3 regions of the Vibrio coralinecrosis genome follow, and region 2 is predicted to be linked to each of the others. Evidence: riboswitches for the same ligand, from Rfam matches in the RefSeq annotation. Region 2 holds a riboswitch; each other region holds the start of a gene.
What was found. A riboswitch is a leader RNA that binds a small molecule or an ion and turns the genes downstream of it on or off. The one in region 2 is predicted to bind thiamine pyrophosphate.

Region 1: linked by a shared signal. The riboswitch ahead of thiB (thiamine ABC transporter substrate binding subunit) and the one ahead of thiC (phosphomethylpyrimidine synthase ThiC) in region 2 are both predicted to bind thiamine pyrophosphate.
Region 3: linked by a shared signal. The riboswitch ahead of thiD (bifunctional hydroxymethylpyrimidine kinase/phosphomethylpyrimidine kinase) and the one ahead of thiC (phosphomethylpyrimidine synthase ThiC) in region 2 are both predicted to bind thiamine pyrophosphate.

What each region holds. Positions count from the first base shown of each region.
Region 1 is NZ_CP024627.1:361,229-365,442, reverse strand. It holds gene thiP (thiamine/thiamine pyrophosphate ABC transporter permease ThiP) at 1-501, opposite strand, end outside; gene thiB (thiamine ABC transporter substrate binding subunit) at 511-1,503, opposite strand; TPP riboswitch at 1,557-1,670, opposite strand; gene CTT30_RS01690 (flavin prenyltransferase UbiX) at 1,707-2,333, opposite strand; gene mpl (UDP-N-acetylmuramate:L-alanyl-gamma-D-glutamyl-meso-diaminopimelate ligase) at 2,348-3,700, opposite strand; gene fbp (class 1 fructose-bisphosphatase) at 4,016-4,214, shown strand, end outside.
Region 2 is NZ_CP024627.1:3,263,028-3,267,241, forward strand. It holds gene CTT30_RS15395 (thiamine phosphate synthase) at 1-631, opposite strand, end outside; gene thiC (phosphomethylpyrimidine synthase ThiC) at 634-2,574, opposite strand; TPP riboswitch at 2,713-2,811, opposite strand; gene crcB (fluoride efflux transporter CrcB) at 2,881-3,264, opposite strand; gene CTT30_RS15410 (multicopper oxidase family protein) at 3,375-4,214, opposite strand, start outside.
Region 3 is NZ_CP024628.1:37,235-41,448, reverse strand. It holds gene CTT30_RS15800 (YopT-type cysteine protease domain-containing protein) at 1-320, opposite strand, end outside; gene tenA (thiaminase II) at 472-1,134, opposite strand; gene thiD (bifunctional hydroxymethylpyrimidine kinase/phosphomethylpyrimidine kinase) at 1,171-2,001, opposite strand; TPP riboswitch at 2,105-2,202, opposite strand; gene CTT30_RS15785 (lactoylglutathione lyase family protein) at 2,301-2,804, opposite strand; gene CTT30_RS15780 (HDOD domain-containing protein) at 3,019-3,849, shown strand; gene CTT30_RS15775 (LysR family transcriptional regulator) at 3,955-4,214, shown strand, end outside.

The DNA.
Region 1 (4,214 bases), 400 kb from region 2:
ATGAGTACACAGTTTATGCTGTTCAGCGGGAATAGACTCCAATGATTGCAATAGCAAGCGCGTTGCATAGGGCAGGTTAAAAAACACATGCGCCAGTAAAATACCGTTCAGACCGTAAATCGAAAATGGCAGTTTAGAATCAAACCATGCTAAAGCTGATGACAACAGACCGCTATTACCATAAATCGCCAGTAAGCCAAACACCCCAACCAGCACAGGCAGTACTAATGTGGTAGCAAACAGCTTAAGCAGCAAAGATTTACCAGGAAAGGTACGCCGAGATAGTGCGTGCGCGACTGGGATGGCTAAGCCAACACTGAGCAGAGTCGACAGGAACGACTGGTAAAAGCTGAACTTGGTGACATGCCGATAATAAGGGTCTGACCAAACCTGAGCGATATTCAGAGATGGGGCGGCAACTAATAAAGCACCGAGAGCAGAAACAACAAAGGCCGCGATAGCAATCGCGACCCAGAGTCCCAATTTTGGAATACTACGCAAAGCGTCTCCTTAGAAGGTTAAGGCGCTTTGCCACTCACGTATCCAAGATTTTCGATTTTGCGCTACTTCTTCTGCGCTAAAGCTCAAGGCTTTTTCAGGTACCGTCAGTGTCTCAAAGCCTTCAGGCAGTGCGACTTTAGTTACTGGGTACATCCAGTTGCCTGTTGGCATCAAAGACTGGAAGTCGTCGCTAAGGATAAACGTCATAAATTCATCGGCTAATTTTTCGTTTTTCGATGCTTTTACTTTAGCCGCCACCTCAACCTGAGTGTAATGGCCTTCGGCAAAATCAGCGGCGGCGTATTTGCTGTCGCTTTCTGCGATCAGGTGATACGCCGGTGAGGTAGTGTAAGACAACACCATGTCTGACTCACCTTCAAGGAACATAGAGTAAGCCTCAGACCAACCTTTTGTCACAGTGACGGTTTTCTTAGCCAGTTGTTGCCATGCCGGGGTAACGTCATCGCCATAGACAGATTTCATCCACAGCATCAGGCCTTGGCCCGGCGTTGACGTACGGGGATCCTGATAAATCACTTTCAGATCATCGCGAGATTCCACCAGCTCTTTAAGGCTCTTTGGTGGATTGGTAAGCTTTTCTTTGTTGTAGACAAACGCAAAGTAACCGAAGTCATAAGGCACAAAAGTGCTGTCTTCCCAGCCGTTAGGCAGATTGACCGATTTGGTATCCACTTTGTGCTCGGCTAGCAGTCCCGTTTTCTGCGCTTCTGCCATCAGGTTATTGTCCAAACCTAACACGATATCCGCTTTGCTGTTGTCTCCTTCAAGACGCAGGCGATTAAGAATAGAAACGCCATCATCAAGAGCAACAAAGTTCACATCACAGCCACATTGAGCTTCAAACGCTTTTTCCACTTTCGGGCCTGGGCCCCAATCCGCGGCAAAAGAATCGTAGGTATAAACGGTAAGGGTGTGATCTGCTGCCAATGCAGAAAAAGATGTCAGTGTGGCAACGGCGATGGTACTTAAAGTGGTTTTCACTGCTCGCTCTCTCCTTGGTTGAGCGGCACAGGTTTGAGGAAACATTGGCAGGGCAAATGTTCAGACTCAATTCCTACGCCAGCATTATCTGGTTCAGGTACACGGGTCCTGGGCTTTGCCCAATCTCAGCTTCATCTGTGCGATGAATAGCTCCCCGATGAGTATCGGCTGATTGTAATCGTAATGTTGTCAATTAGCCAGAGTTATACACGCTGGTCATATCCCCAACGCGGGACAAGCCCCTGTTCAACATTAAGATGATCGAGAATTCTCGCCACCATAAAGTCGACCAGATCATCAATAGACTTAGGTTGATGGTAGAAGCCTGGTGCCGCAGGCATAATGGTGACGCCCATCTGCGACAACTTATGCATATTCTCTAGATGCAACGTAGAGAACGGTGTTTCACGCACGACCAACAGCAACTGGCCGCGTTCTTTGATCACCACATCGGCCGCACGCTCAATAAGATTATCAGACATACCATGTGCGATGGCAGCGACACTGCCTGCAGAGCAAGGGCACACGACCATCTGTTTCGGTGCTGCGGACCCAGAAGCCACTGGAGAGAACCAGTCGTCTTTACCATAGACGATGAGTTTTTCGGCATCACAGTTTAAGTGTGTCACTAGCGCCTGTTGAGCCAAATCAGGGTTGGCAGGTAGCTTCAAATTATGCTCGGTCGCTAACACAACCCGAGCCGCTGAAGAAATCAGTAGGTGAACTTGATAGCCCGCAGCTAACAGGCATTCAAGTAGTCTTAGTCCATAGGGCGCACCGGAAGCCCCTGTAAAAGCGAGTGTAATCGCTTTGTGTTTCTCTTGGTTCATACCGTTACATTCATCTATTCGGCAAGTTTCGCCAGAATTTTATCGTGGATACCTTCAAACCCACCATTGCTCATCACCAGAATTTGATCGCCCGGTTGAGCCTGTTCTGCCATCATCTGCACTAACGCATCAACACTGTCTGACGCATAAGCCGACTGCTGACATTGCTGGGCAATGTCCTCGACAGACCATTCAATATTATCTGGTTGATAAAGGAAGACGACGTCAGCCTGAGCAAGGGACGCAGCCAATGTTTCTTTGTGCACGCCACGTTTCATCGTCGCACTGCGAGGTTCAAGTACTGCTAGGATACGTTGTTTGCCAACCTTATTACGCAATCCACCCACAGTAAGTTCAATCGCCGTAGGGTGATGAGCGAAGTCATCGTAAACCGTAACCTGATTCACCTCACCTTTTAGCTCAAGTCGACGTTTGGTATTGATGAATTTCGCCAGCGACTGGCAAGCTAAATCCGGAGTAACACCCACGTGACGAGCCGCGGCGATGGCCATCAAGGCGTTATCGACGTTATGATCGCCCACCAGATCCCACTTCACAGTACCGACGGCTTCCCCTTGGAAGAAAACTGTGAATATTGAACCATCGGCGACTTGTTTCTCCGCTCGCCAGTCACCTTGTTCGCCGCTGAACTCCGTTTCGCTCCAGCAGCCACGCTGTAATACATCGGCAATTGCTGAATCGCCTTGCGGGGCAAGGATTCGACCATTCCCCGGCACGGTTCTGACTAAGTGATGGAATTGGCGCTTGATCGCTTCCAGATCATCGAAGATATCCGCATGATCAAACTCCAAATTGTTCATGACTAACGTGCGAGGATGGTAATGCACGAACTTAGAACGCTTATCGAAAAAAGCGCTGTCGTATTCGTCGGCTTCAACGACAAAAAACATACTTTCGCCCAAACGTGCTGAAACCCCAAAGTTGCCCAGCACCCCACCAACAAGGAAGCCAGGTTGATAGCCACAGTCTTCCAAAATCCACGCCAGCATGCTGGAAGTTGTGGTTTTACCATGGGTTCCTGAGACCGCCAGCACCCAGCGGTCATGGAGAAGAAACTCCTGCAGCCACTGTGGGCCTGAGGTATATCTCAGGTTACTGTTGAGTACCTGTTCGACACAGGGGTTACCTCGACTCATCGCATTTCCGATCACAACCAGATCAGGTGCTGGGTCAAGCTGAGAAGGGGCAAAGCCTTCAATGATTTCAATACCTTGAGATTCCAACAATGTACTCATTGGTGGATAAACGTTGGCGTCACTGCCCGTCACTTTGTGACCTAATTGACGAGCTAAAATTGCAGCACCTCCCATAAATGTGCCACAAATTCCCAAGATATGAATATGCATAAACAACCTTCTCCAAGGCGAAAACTGAGCTGACATTATGGCGATTATACGCAGAAAAGCGAACTACTTTGCTCACTGTTTTTACGTCACACGAGCGCAAATGATTACGTGTTATGCTCGTTCTCGTTATAGGATTGCATCAAATAGAACGATGAAAACCTTAATTAGGTCGACAAATAAAACGAGATCTCAGTCAGTTAGTTCATTACCAATAAAAAGATCTAACTCTTAGACTAGAGCGTAGGCGAAATCTAAGATCCGTCAGAGGTCATCAACGCCAATCCCCCTATATTGAAGCGACTTAAAGGAAAAATCATGTCTGGAATGCGCACCCTTGGCGAGTTCATTGTTGAGAAACAAGCGGACTTCCCCCACGCTAGCGGTGATCTATCATCCCTACTTTCTTCTATCCGACTTGCTGCAAAAATCGTTAACCGCGAGATCAACGCTGCAGGTCTTGGTGACATTACCGGTGCAGTCGGTACAGAGAACGTACAGGGTGAAGACCAGCAGA
Region 2 (4,214 bases):
CGCTATTAACTACCGGATATAACGCCATCGCAGATTTACACACAGTAGGAAATAAGAGTTGCTTCCCTTTAGTCACACTATCAGTTTGAATACCGGAGCTAATATCCTCAATAAGCGGAATAGGAAAATCTTCGATACATTCGGCCCATGTTTCACGTGAAACATTTATCATTGCCCGAGAAAGGGTCAATGCATCTTCAATCGTGAATTGCAATGAAAGTAGAACAATAACCCAAGATAAGTGACGTATTTCTTCGGTATAGGGAATATGATCCGAGCTTGCCAGCGCATTGCTACCATGGCCATGCAAATTAGCCCAAATATCTATTGATTGTTCTTTCTCTGTAATATTGAGATAAACGTGCACTGGAAACTTGGAAGGCACATACTCTGTAAGAGACAGTTGTGAGTAGTAAATGAGGTAGTAATCTAAATTACCAACCGGAGAAGAACTGATTAAATCAGCCCCAAGAGCAATCGTGCTTTCGCCCTGAGTGACCTGAATAGTTTGAGCAGGGCTAATGCCCAACTCAAACTTATCTATTTCAAACCCTTGCTTCTTGGCCAGCCGCAGGCACAACCCCACCTCATGATGGAGTGTATCCATCATAGCTGGAATAAGGATCTTCACCGTTATCCCTCCGTGACCGAAGTTACTGCAGGGTGATAAAGCTCAGAGCCAGTCTCTCTAAACTCTTTAGACTTTTGACGCATGCCTTCCAATGGGTCATCAAGCAATTTGATTGAGATGGCTTGGTCCGCCGCGACTTGATCAATATCTTTTGCGTATTCTCGAACTTCCTGAGAGATCTTCATTGAGCAGAATTTCGGGCCACACATAGAGCAGAAATGGGCAACTTTACCTGACTCCTGGGGCAAGGTTTCATCATGGAATGCACGGGCAGTATCAGGGTCAAGCGCAAGGTTGAACTGATCTTCCCAACGAAATTCAAATCGAGCCTTAGATAAGGCATTATCACGAATCTGAGCACCTGGATGCCCTTTCGCTAAATCGGCAGCGTGAGCGGCAAGTTTATAAGTGATCAGTCCTGTCTTTACATCTTCTTTGTTAGGCAAGCCTAGATGTTCTTTTGGAGTCACATAACACAGCATTGCACAGCCATACCAACCAATCATTGCAGCACCTATACCCGACGTAATATGGTCGTAGCCGGGAGCAATGTCTGTCGTGAGAGGGCCGAGCGTATAGAAAGGCGCCTCATGGCAATGCTCTAGCTGCTCTTCCATGTTCTCTTTAATCATATGCATTGGCACATGCCCTGGGCCTTCAATGATCACCTGAACATCATACTCCCATGCGATCTTTGTAAGTTCTCCAAGCGTGCGTAATTCTGCAAACTGGGCTTCATCATTGGCATCTGCAATTGATCCAGGACGCAAACCATCACCAAGCGATAGTGCCACGTCATACTTAGCACAGATTTCACAGATCTCGCGGAAATTGGTATAGAGGAAACTTTCTTGATGATGAGCCAAACACCATTTAGCAATGATAGAGCCACCGCGTGAGACAATGCCTGTCACGCGCTTGGCTGTCATAGGGACATAGCGAAGGAGTAAACCTGCGTGGATAGTAAAGTAATCAACGCCCTGCTCGGCTTGTTCAATTAAAGTGTCACGCATTACCTCCCAATTGAGATTTTCGGCAATGCCGTTCACTTTCTCTAATGCTTGGTACATTGGTACAGTGCCGATTGGGACTGGGCTATTACGCAAAATCCATTCGCGAGTCTCGTGAATATTACGACCAGTAGACAGGTCCATCACTGTATCGCCCCCCCAACGTGTCGACCAAACCAACTTTTCAACTTCTTCTTCAATTGATGAGGTCACAGAGGAGTTACCAATGTTGGCGTTTACCTTCACAAGAAAGTTACGGCCAATGATCATAGGCTCAGATTCTGGGTGATTGATGTTTGAAGGGATAATAGCGCGACCTTCAGCGACCTCTCTGCGTACAAATTCAGCGCTGATTTCGTCTGGAAGATTAGCCCCAAAGCTTTGGCCTGAGTGCTGCTGATTAAGAACCTGATCTCGATACTTTGCGCGCCCCATATTTTCACGTAACGCAATATACTCCATTTCAGGTGTAATAATGCCTTTACGTGCATAATGCAGCTGAGTAACACATTGGCCACCTTTAGCACGACGGATGCGTGGCAGGTTGCCATAACGAAGCTCATCGAGCGTTTCATCTTCCAGCCGTTGCTTGGTGTACATTGAACTCACATCATCGAGCACTTCTGTATCATTGCGCTCTTCTATCCACTTCTCTCTCAGCTTAGGTAAACCACTGTACAGGTCTATGGTATGAGTAGGATCGGTATAGACTCCTGAAGTGTCATAAACCCTGATAGGTTCATTAGGCTCGAAAATCGGCTCTTCTTTTGTGCCACCAATAAGGCTATCAGCTAGAGTGATTTCGCGCATAGGCACACGAATATCTGGGCGTGAACCTTGTACGTATACCTTGCGTGAATTGGGGTACGGTTGTACCGAGAGAGAATCAATAAACTGTTTTGCTTCCAGTCTCGCTTGCTTGCGACTCGACATAGCATTTTTCCTTGCTTTGTTATTCTAGATAAAAAGATTTTGGATAAAAATGCTTGGCGGATAGATGCGACAAGAGGTATCAAAGTAATAAAGAAATGTATTACTTGAATGTAGATAGATCACAGGTGCGAAAATACAGTGATCTCTTCTCCTGTTCCCTTCGCAGATACTAATCTGATCAGGTTCAACGGATCCCGAATTAACGGTCTCAGCCTTATGGCACTCCGACAAGTAAAATCAGTATATAAAAACGGCCTGGTGAAACCAAGCCGTGTAGAAGAATATTAGCGAAACTTTACCCCAAAATTAGCTCTTAATCAGTATTTGAAAGCCAATACCAGCCGCTGAGATACTAAGTATAACGTTTAATAGTACGTTGAGACCCATCTTAAAAAATGCACCTTGCTGCATGAGTAATACATTATCCATGGAAAAAGTCGAAAAGGTCGTCAGAGCCCCAAGAAAGCCTAAGCCAACGATTTGTCGCCAAGGTTCGGTGGCCAACATTTCATTTTCAAATGCCGCGATCAGCAAGCCCATAATAAATGAGCCCACTACGTTGACCGTCAACGTACCATAGGGAAAACCACGCCCAAGTAAAACAACACACAGTTCGGAAATTAAATACCGAGAACACGCACCAAAGGCGCCACCCAAAGCGATAAAACCGAGAATCGAAAGTTGTCCCATGGTTCCTCCTGTCAAATTCTGCCGTATTGTATCTGGAATAAGGCTATTTTCGAATCAAAATCGCAACACATTATCTCAAATTAATTCTGAGATTTAAAAAGTTACAGGAGTCACTTTACTTCAATGTAACCCATTAATCCGGTTTTCATGTGTTCAATCACATGGCAGTGATACATCCAGCGCCCTGGATTATCTGCAACAAACGCCGCTTTGGCTCTACCGTTTTTACCTAGCAGTACGGTATCGGTATGGAACGGTTCTGCAATCTTTTTACCGTCCATTTCTAGAACTGTGAATGTATGACCATGGATATGGATCGGGTGGTGATACTGGGTGACGTTCTTTAAGTCAAAAATATAAGTCTTCCCCAATTCAAGTGTTGCCAAAGGTGCTGGAATATTATTTTTGCTCATACCTTCCCATGACCGTTTATTGGTTAACCAGAATTTGGGCATAGCTTTACCATCTTTACTCGTTGGGGTAACCGCGCCCTCCCACTCAAAAACAAAGTCAATTTCCTCAGCATTAGCCAAATCAAGCTGAGGCACTGGATTCAATGGTAACTTGGGCAATGGTTGAGACTCAGGCAAAGAAGATTTAACAACGTCGAATTCACACAGATGGAATGGGAAACGTCCCTTCATTTGACGAACATAGACACGCTCACCAGCTTGAGGAGCAATAAGACCTATATCAACCCTCATTCCTGGGCCAATTTTATGCTGAGATAGCTTATAGGGCGTTTTTACCGGATTACCATCGATAGCGATGACCCATGCGTCAGCACCTTCCACTGCAATCGGGTAAGTAATAGTATTGTCGACATTTGCTATTCGCAACCGTGTGGTCGCTCTGGCCTTCAGTTGGTAAATCGGCTCATGTATACCGTTCACACTACTCCACTCCCCTGGAGTGCCCATTCGTGCACTCATACGCGGGATCATTAAGTC
Region 3 (4,214 bases), on a different replicon from region 2:
TTAAAGTATGAATAGTCGTATAAAAGCGCCGTTTCTTTCAAACCGCGTAGTGAAATCATCATCCTATCGGCTACTTGGTAAGAAGATCCACCTTCAGACCAACGACTGGCAAACGTTTTTTGTAATACTGGGTTACCAGCCCCATCACGCACAGATAACCGCTTCATACGCTGATCCGCATTGCCTTTTTTCTCGAACATAAAACTCAGCCACTCGATACTGAAGTTATGACAAGCACCATGAGTTGCTGCTGCAGATGTCCCTTTCTTCGCCTTCATAACATCCACCTGCGAAAAATTAGCAACAATATTGTCCTTCATAGATCCTCTCCAACTTATTGTTAATAGCAATAATGCCTTTAATATTCATTCAGTTAAAAATAGCAACTAAGAGAGTAGTGACCTAATTATTTTTTAGAGTAAAAATTCAGTTTATTAGTTCGTGACCCAATCATCCGAGCCTTTATTTACGCTAGATGGTATCTAGACCTTGTTGCCAAAACGCCACCTCCATTCTGGTCGCCGTTCTGAACACCTGAATCAGGCTCTGACCTCGTTGGCTATGCGGATTGATATCTTTTAAGAGCTGATTAAAATGCAAAGCGCTCTGCGCGACTCCATTTTGAAACGACTCACCACCATACAACTCAATCCAACTCGCATAAGGATTTCCTTCCAAAACGGTCTCCTTATTGTCTAACAAAGCACTTCCAATCACTGCATAGCCTATTGAACATGGCGCGAGCGCGGCATACAGTGCAACCAAATCCCCCATCATGCCCGTATCAAGCACATAACGCGTATAGGCGATAGTCGCCACATCTTCTGGTTCGTGTTTCAGATCTGATTCTGTCAGCCCCCACTGACCACAATACGTCACATGATGATCTATTTCAGTTTCTAACAAGACTTGAACACTCGGTAATGCAAAGCGCATTTCTTCCAATGTACGAGCTTTATAGATGGCTAAAGCATGAGCACGTACATACTGTTTAAGGAATAAGAAATCCTGCTTCAAGTAATGAAGAAAACAGTGTTGATCAAGAGTGCCGTGCGCCAGTTGCTGAACAAAATCGTGCTGCGTGTATGCCTGCCAGTCCGGCTGACAAGCTTCAATAAGATCCTGATAGTTCATTGTTTCGAATCCCCTCACTAAACATCGACTCTGCCGTTAACGAACATTGACATGCCCGCAGAAAAAGTGATGGACTGGTCCATGTCCCTTGCCAACGTTGAGTTCATCAGCATGAGCAATGGCCTGTGAGATATATTGCTTACCCAAATACACGGCTTTGTGCAGCCTATTGCCCTGCGCAAGATAAGACGCAATCGCCGACGATAGAGTACAGCCTGTTCCATGAGTGTTTCGCGTTGGAAGCCGTTTGGCACTCAGAAGCTCACTCGTTTGCGCTAAGATCAGCAAATCATTGCTGTTGTCATCTTTTTCTAGATGCCCTCCTTTCAGCAATACCGCTTTGGCCCCCAAAGCACGTAATCCTTCGATCATATTGCCCATCTGATCTTCATTTTCCGGCACCGCACTATCGATCAAAGCCGCTCCTTCAGGGAGATTAGGGGTGATCAGATCCGCCATCGGGATCAACTGCTCTTTTAATGTGCTAATCGCCGACTGCTCCAGCAGAAGATCACCGCTGGTTGCGACCATCACAGGGTCAACCACCAGATGAGCAGGCTTGTACTGTCTGATTTTGTCCGCAACGACCTTAATGATCCGCGCGTCAGCCAACATCCCGACTTTAACGGCAACCACATTGAGATCCGTAAACACAGCGTCAAGCTGACTTTCAATATGCTCAAGAGGAATTGGGTGAATCGCAGTTACGCCAAGCGTATTTTGTGAGGTGATAGCAGTGATCACTGAGCAGGCGTAACTGCCCGTTGCCGACATCGCTTTAATGTCGGCCTGAATACCAGCGCCGCCGCCGCTGTCTGAGCCTGCAATGGTTAATACAATCGGTGGGGTGTCTTGTGAATGTGGCATGATGGCTCCTATTACAAGACGTACAGGAACTCTCTGCCAAATATGAAGTGATCAGTACAAGATCGAACATAGAAAGCGAGTACACCAAAGCCTGCGTATTCAAACTTCGGCGCTAATAGTTCCCTACGTCAGTGCTAACTGAATCAGGTTCTACGGGTCTCGCAATGCGATCTCAGCCCTAAGGCTCCCCGACTATTTCCCGCTGATAATAACAGTAATTAAAAAGCGAATGCACTTTTAAATTTACAATAAGTGTGAATCGTCATTTAACCACTCATACACCTAAAGAGTTGAATGGCTTACTTATAAGCACCCGCTGAGTAATGCAGCTCGTAGCTATGAGAGTAGATTTCAAGGATGTTACCGAATGGGTCTTCCATGTAAATCATGCGGTATGGCTTCTCACCTGGGTAGTAATAGCGTGGCGCTTTCATACGCTTCTTACCACCTGCTGCAACAATCTTCTCTGCCAGCTCTTCCACGTTTGGATCCTGAACACAGAAGTGGAAAATACCTGTTTTCCAATATTCGAAATTGTCTTGTGGGTTTTCCTGATTCCTAAACTCAAACAGCTCAACCCCGATACGATCACCCGTTGAAAGGTGAGCAATACGGAAACGCTCCCAACCGGCACCAAATACGTCAGTACACATTTCACCGATAGCAGAATCGTCTTCAACGATTTCGGTAGGTTCCATGATCAGGTACCAACCAAGCACTTCTGTATAAAATTTAACTGCTGCTTCTAAGTCAGGTACTGAAATACCGATATGAGAAAAATTACGTGGATATGGAGTAGACATGTAGACCTCTTCTTTACTCATGCATTGGGAACTCTCCCGTTTCGTTGAATCCATATTAGGTCACACTTAAATCAATTAAAAATTATCAATAATTCTCATTTTAATAAACTTTTATTATCAAAATAAGTTAAACACTTCTTCGTTTCCAACTTTGTATGAAACTAATTTACTGTTCTATAGTAAGAAAACTCATAAGTAAAAAAGGAGAGTGCCAATGAGTCAAGAGGCTTTAATTTCTCGTCTTAACGAGTTACCAAGGATCCAGAAAGTACTGCAAGAACTGCTTGATATGGTGAATCAGGACGAGGTTGATTTTGGCGAGCTCTCGAGAAAGATCGCTACCGATCAGGTATTGAGTGCTCGATTACTTCGCATGGCGAACTCTGCCCATTTCGGTGGCAATAAAACGGTCTCTTCCGTTAACGAAGCTTTGCTTCGTGTTGGTACTGGTCCAGTAAGAACTCTGGTAGTGGCTTCCGTACTTTCTGGTGCGTTTCCTAAGCTCAAAACACTGGATATGGACCAATACTGGGAGGACACCTTCGAAGTTTCGGTCATTGCCAGCAAGATTGCCGACGAAACGGGCATGGATTCCAACGAAGTATTTACCACAGGTATTCTCCATAACATTGGAGAACTGATGATTCATACTTTAGTGCCTGATGCTGCAGTCAAGATCCATGAACGTGCAGAGGCAGGAGAAGATGCGATTGCAGTCCAGGAAGAAGTACTGGATATTACTGCGCCAACACTGGGCGCTAAGTTGGCAAAGACTTGGAAGTTCCCAGAACCCATGGTGGATGCCATCGCGAATTATCATGATCCTAGAGATGCAGAACTGTCACCTAAAATGGCCACCACCCTGCACTTTGCTCGCTCGATCCACCGCGATTGGGATAAACTAGACAGCGATAATGCAAAAGCACGCTATCTGGCTGAGCACCCTGACTCTCGCTTGCTGCATATTTCTGCAGCCTTCGCGCCAACTGTCGATAAATTCCGCGGCAACGGCCGAGATCTCGCGACTCAGCTCAATGCAGCCTAATGTCAAATGGCGAGGTCACAAGCCTCGCCATTTTGCTCAGACTATCCAAACATCACGTTATCACATAGACTATCAAAAATAATTTTTTGTTATTAAAAGATGACTATGCTAAATCCATTGTGGCTGAAAACCTTTCAAACGTTAATCGATACCGGCCACTTTACAAAAACTGCAGAAAAGCTATTTATGACTCAACCTGGCGTCAGCCAGCACATAAAAAAGCTAGAGCAAGCATGCGGTCATGCTCTCATCGCCAGACATAACAAAACATTTGAAATTACAGAAGCCGGGCAATCTGTCTACCGCTATGCCCTAAAAATCGAACATCAACAGGCTGAACTTCTCCATTCACTCAATATAGAAGA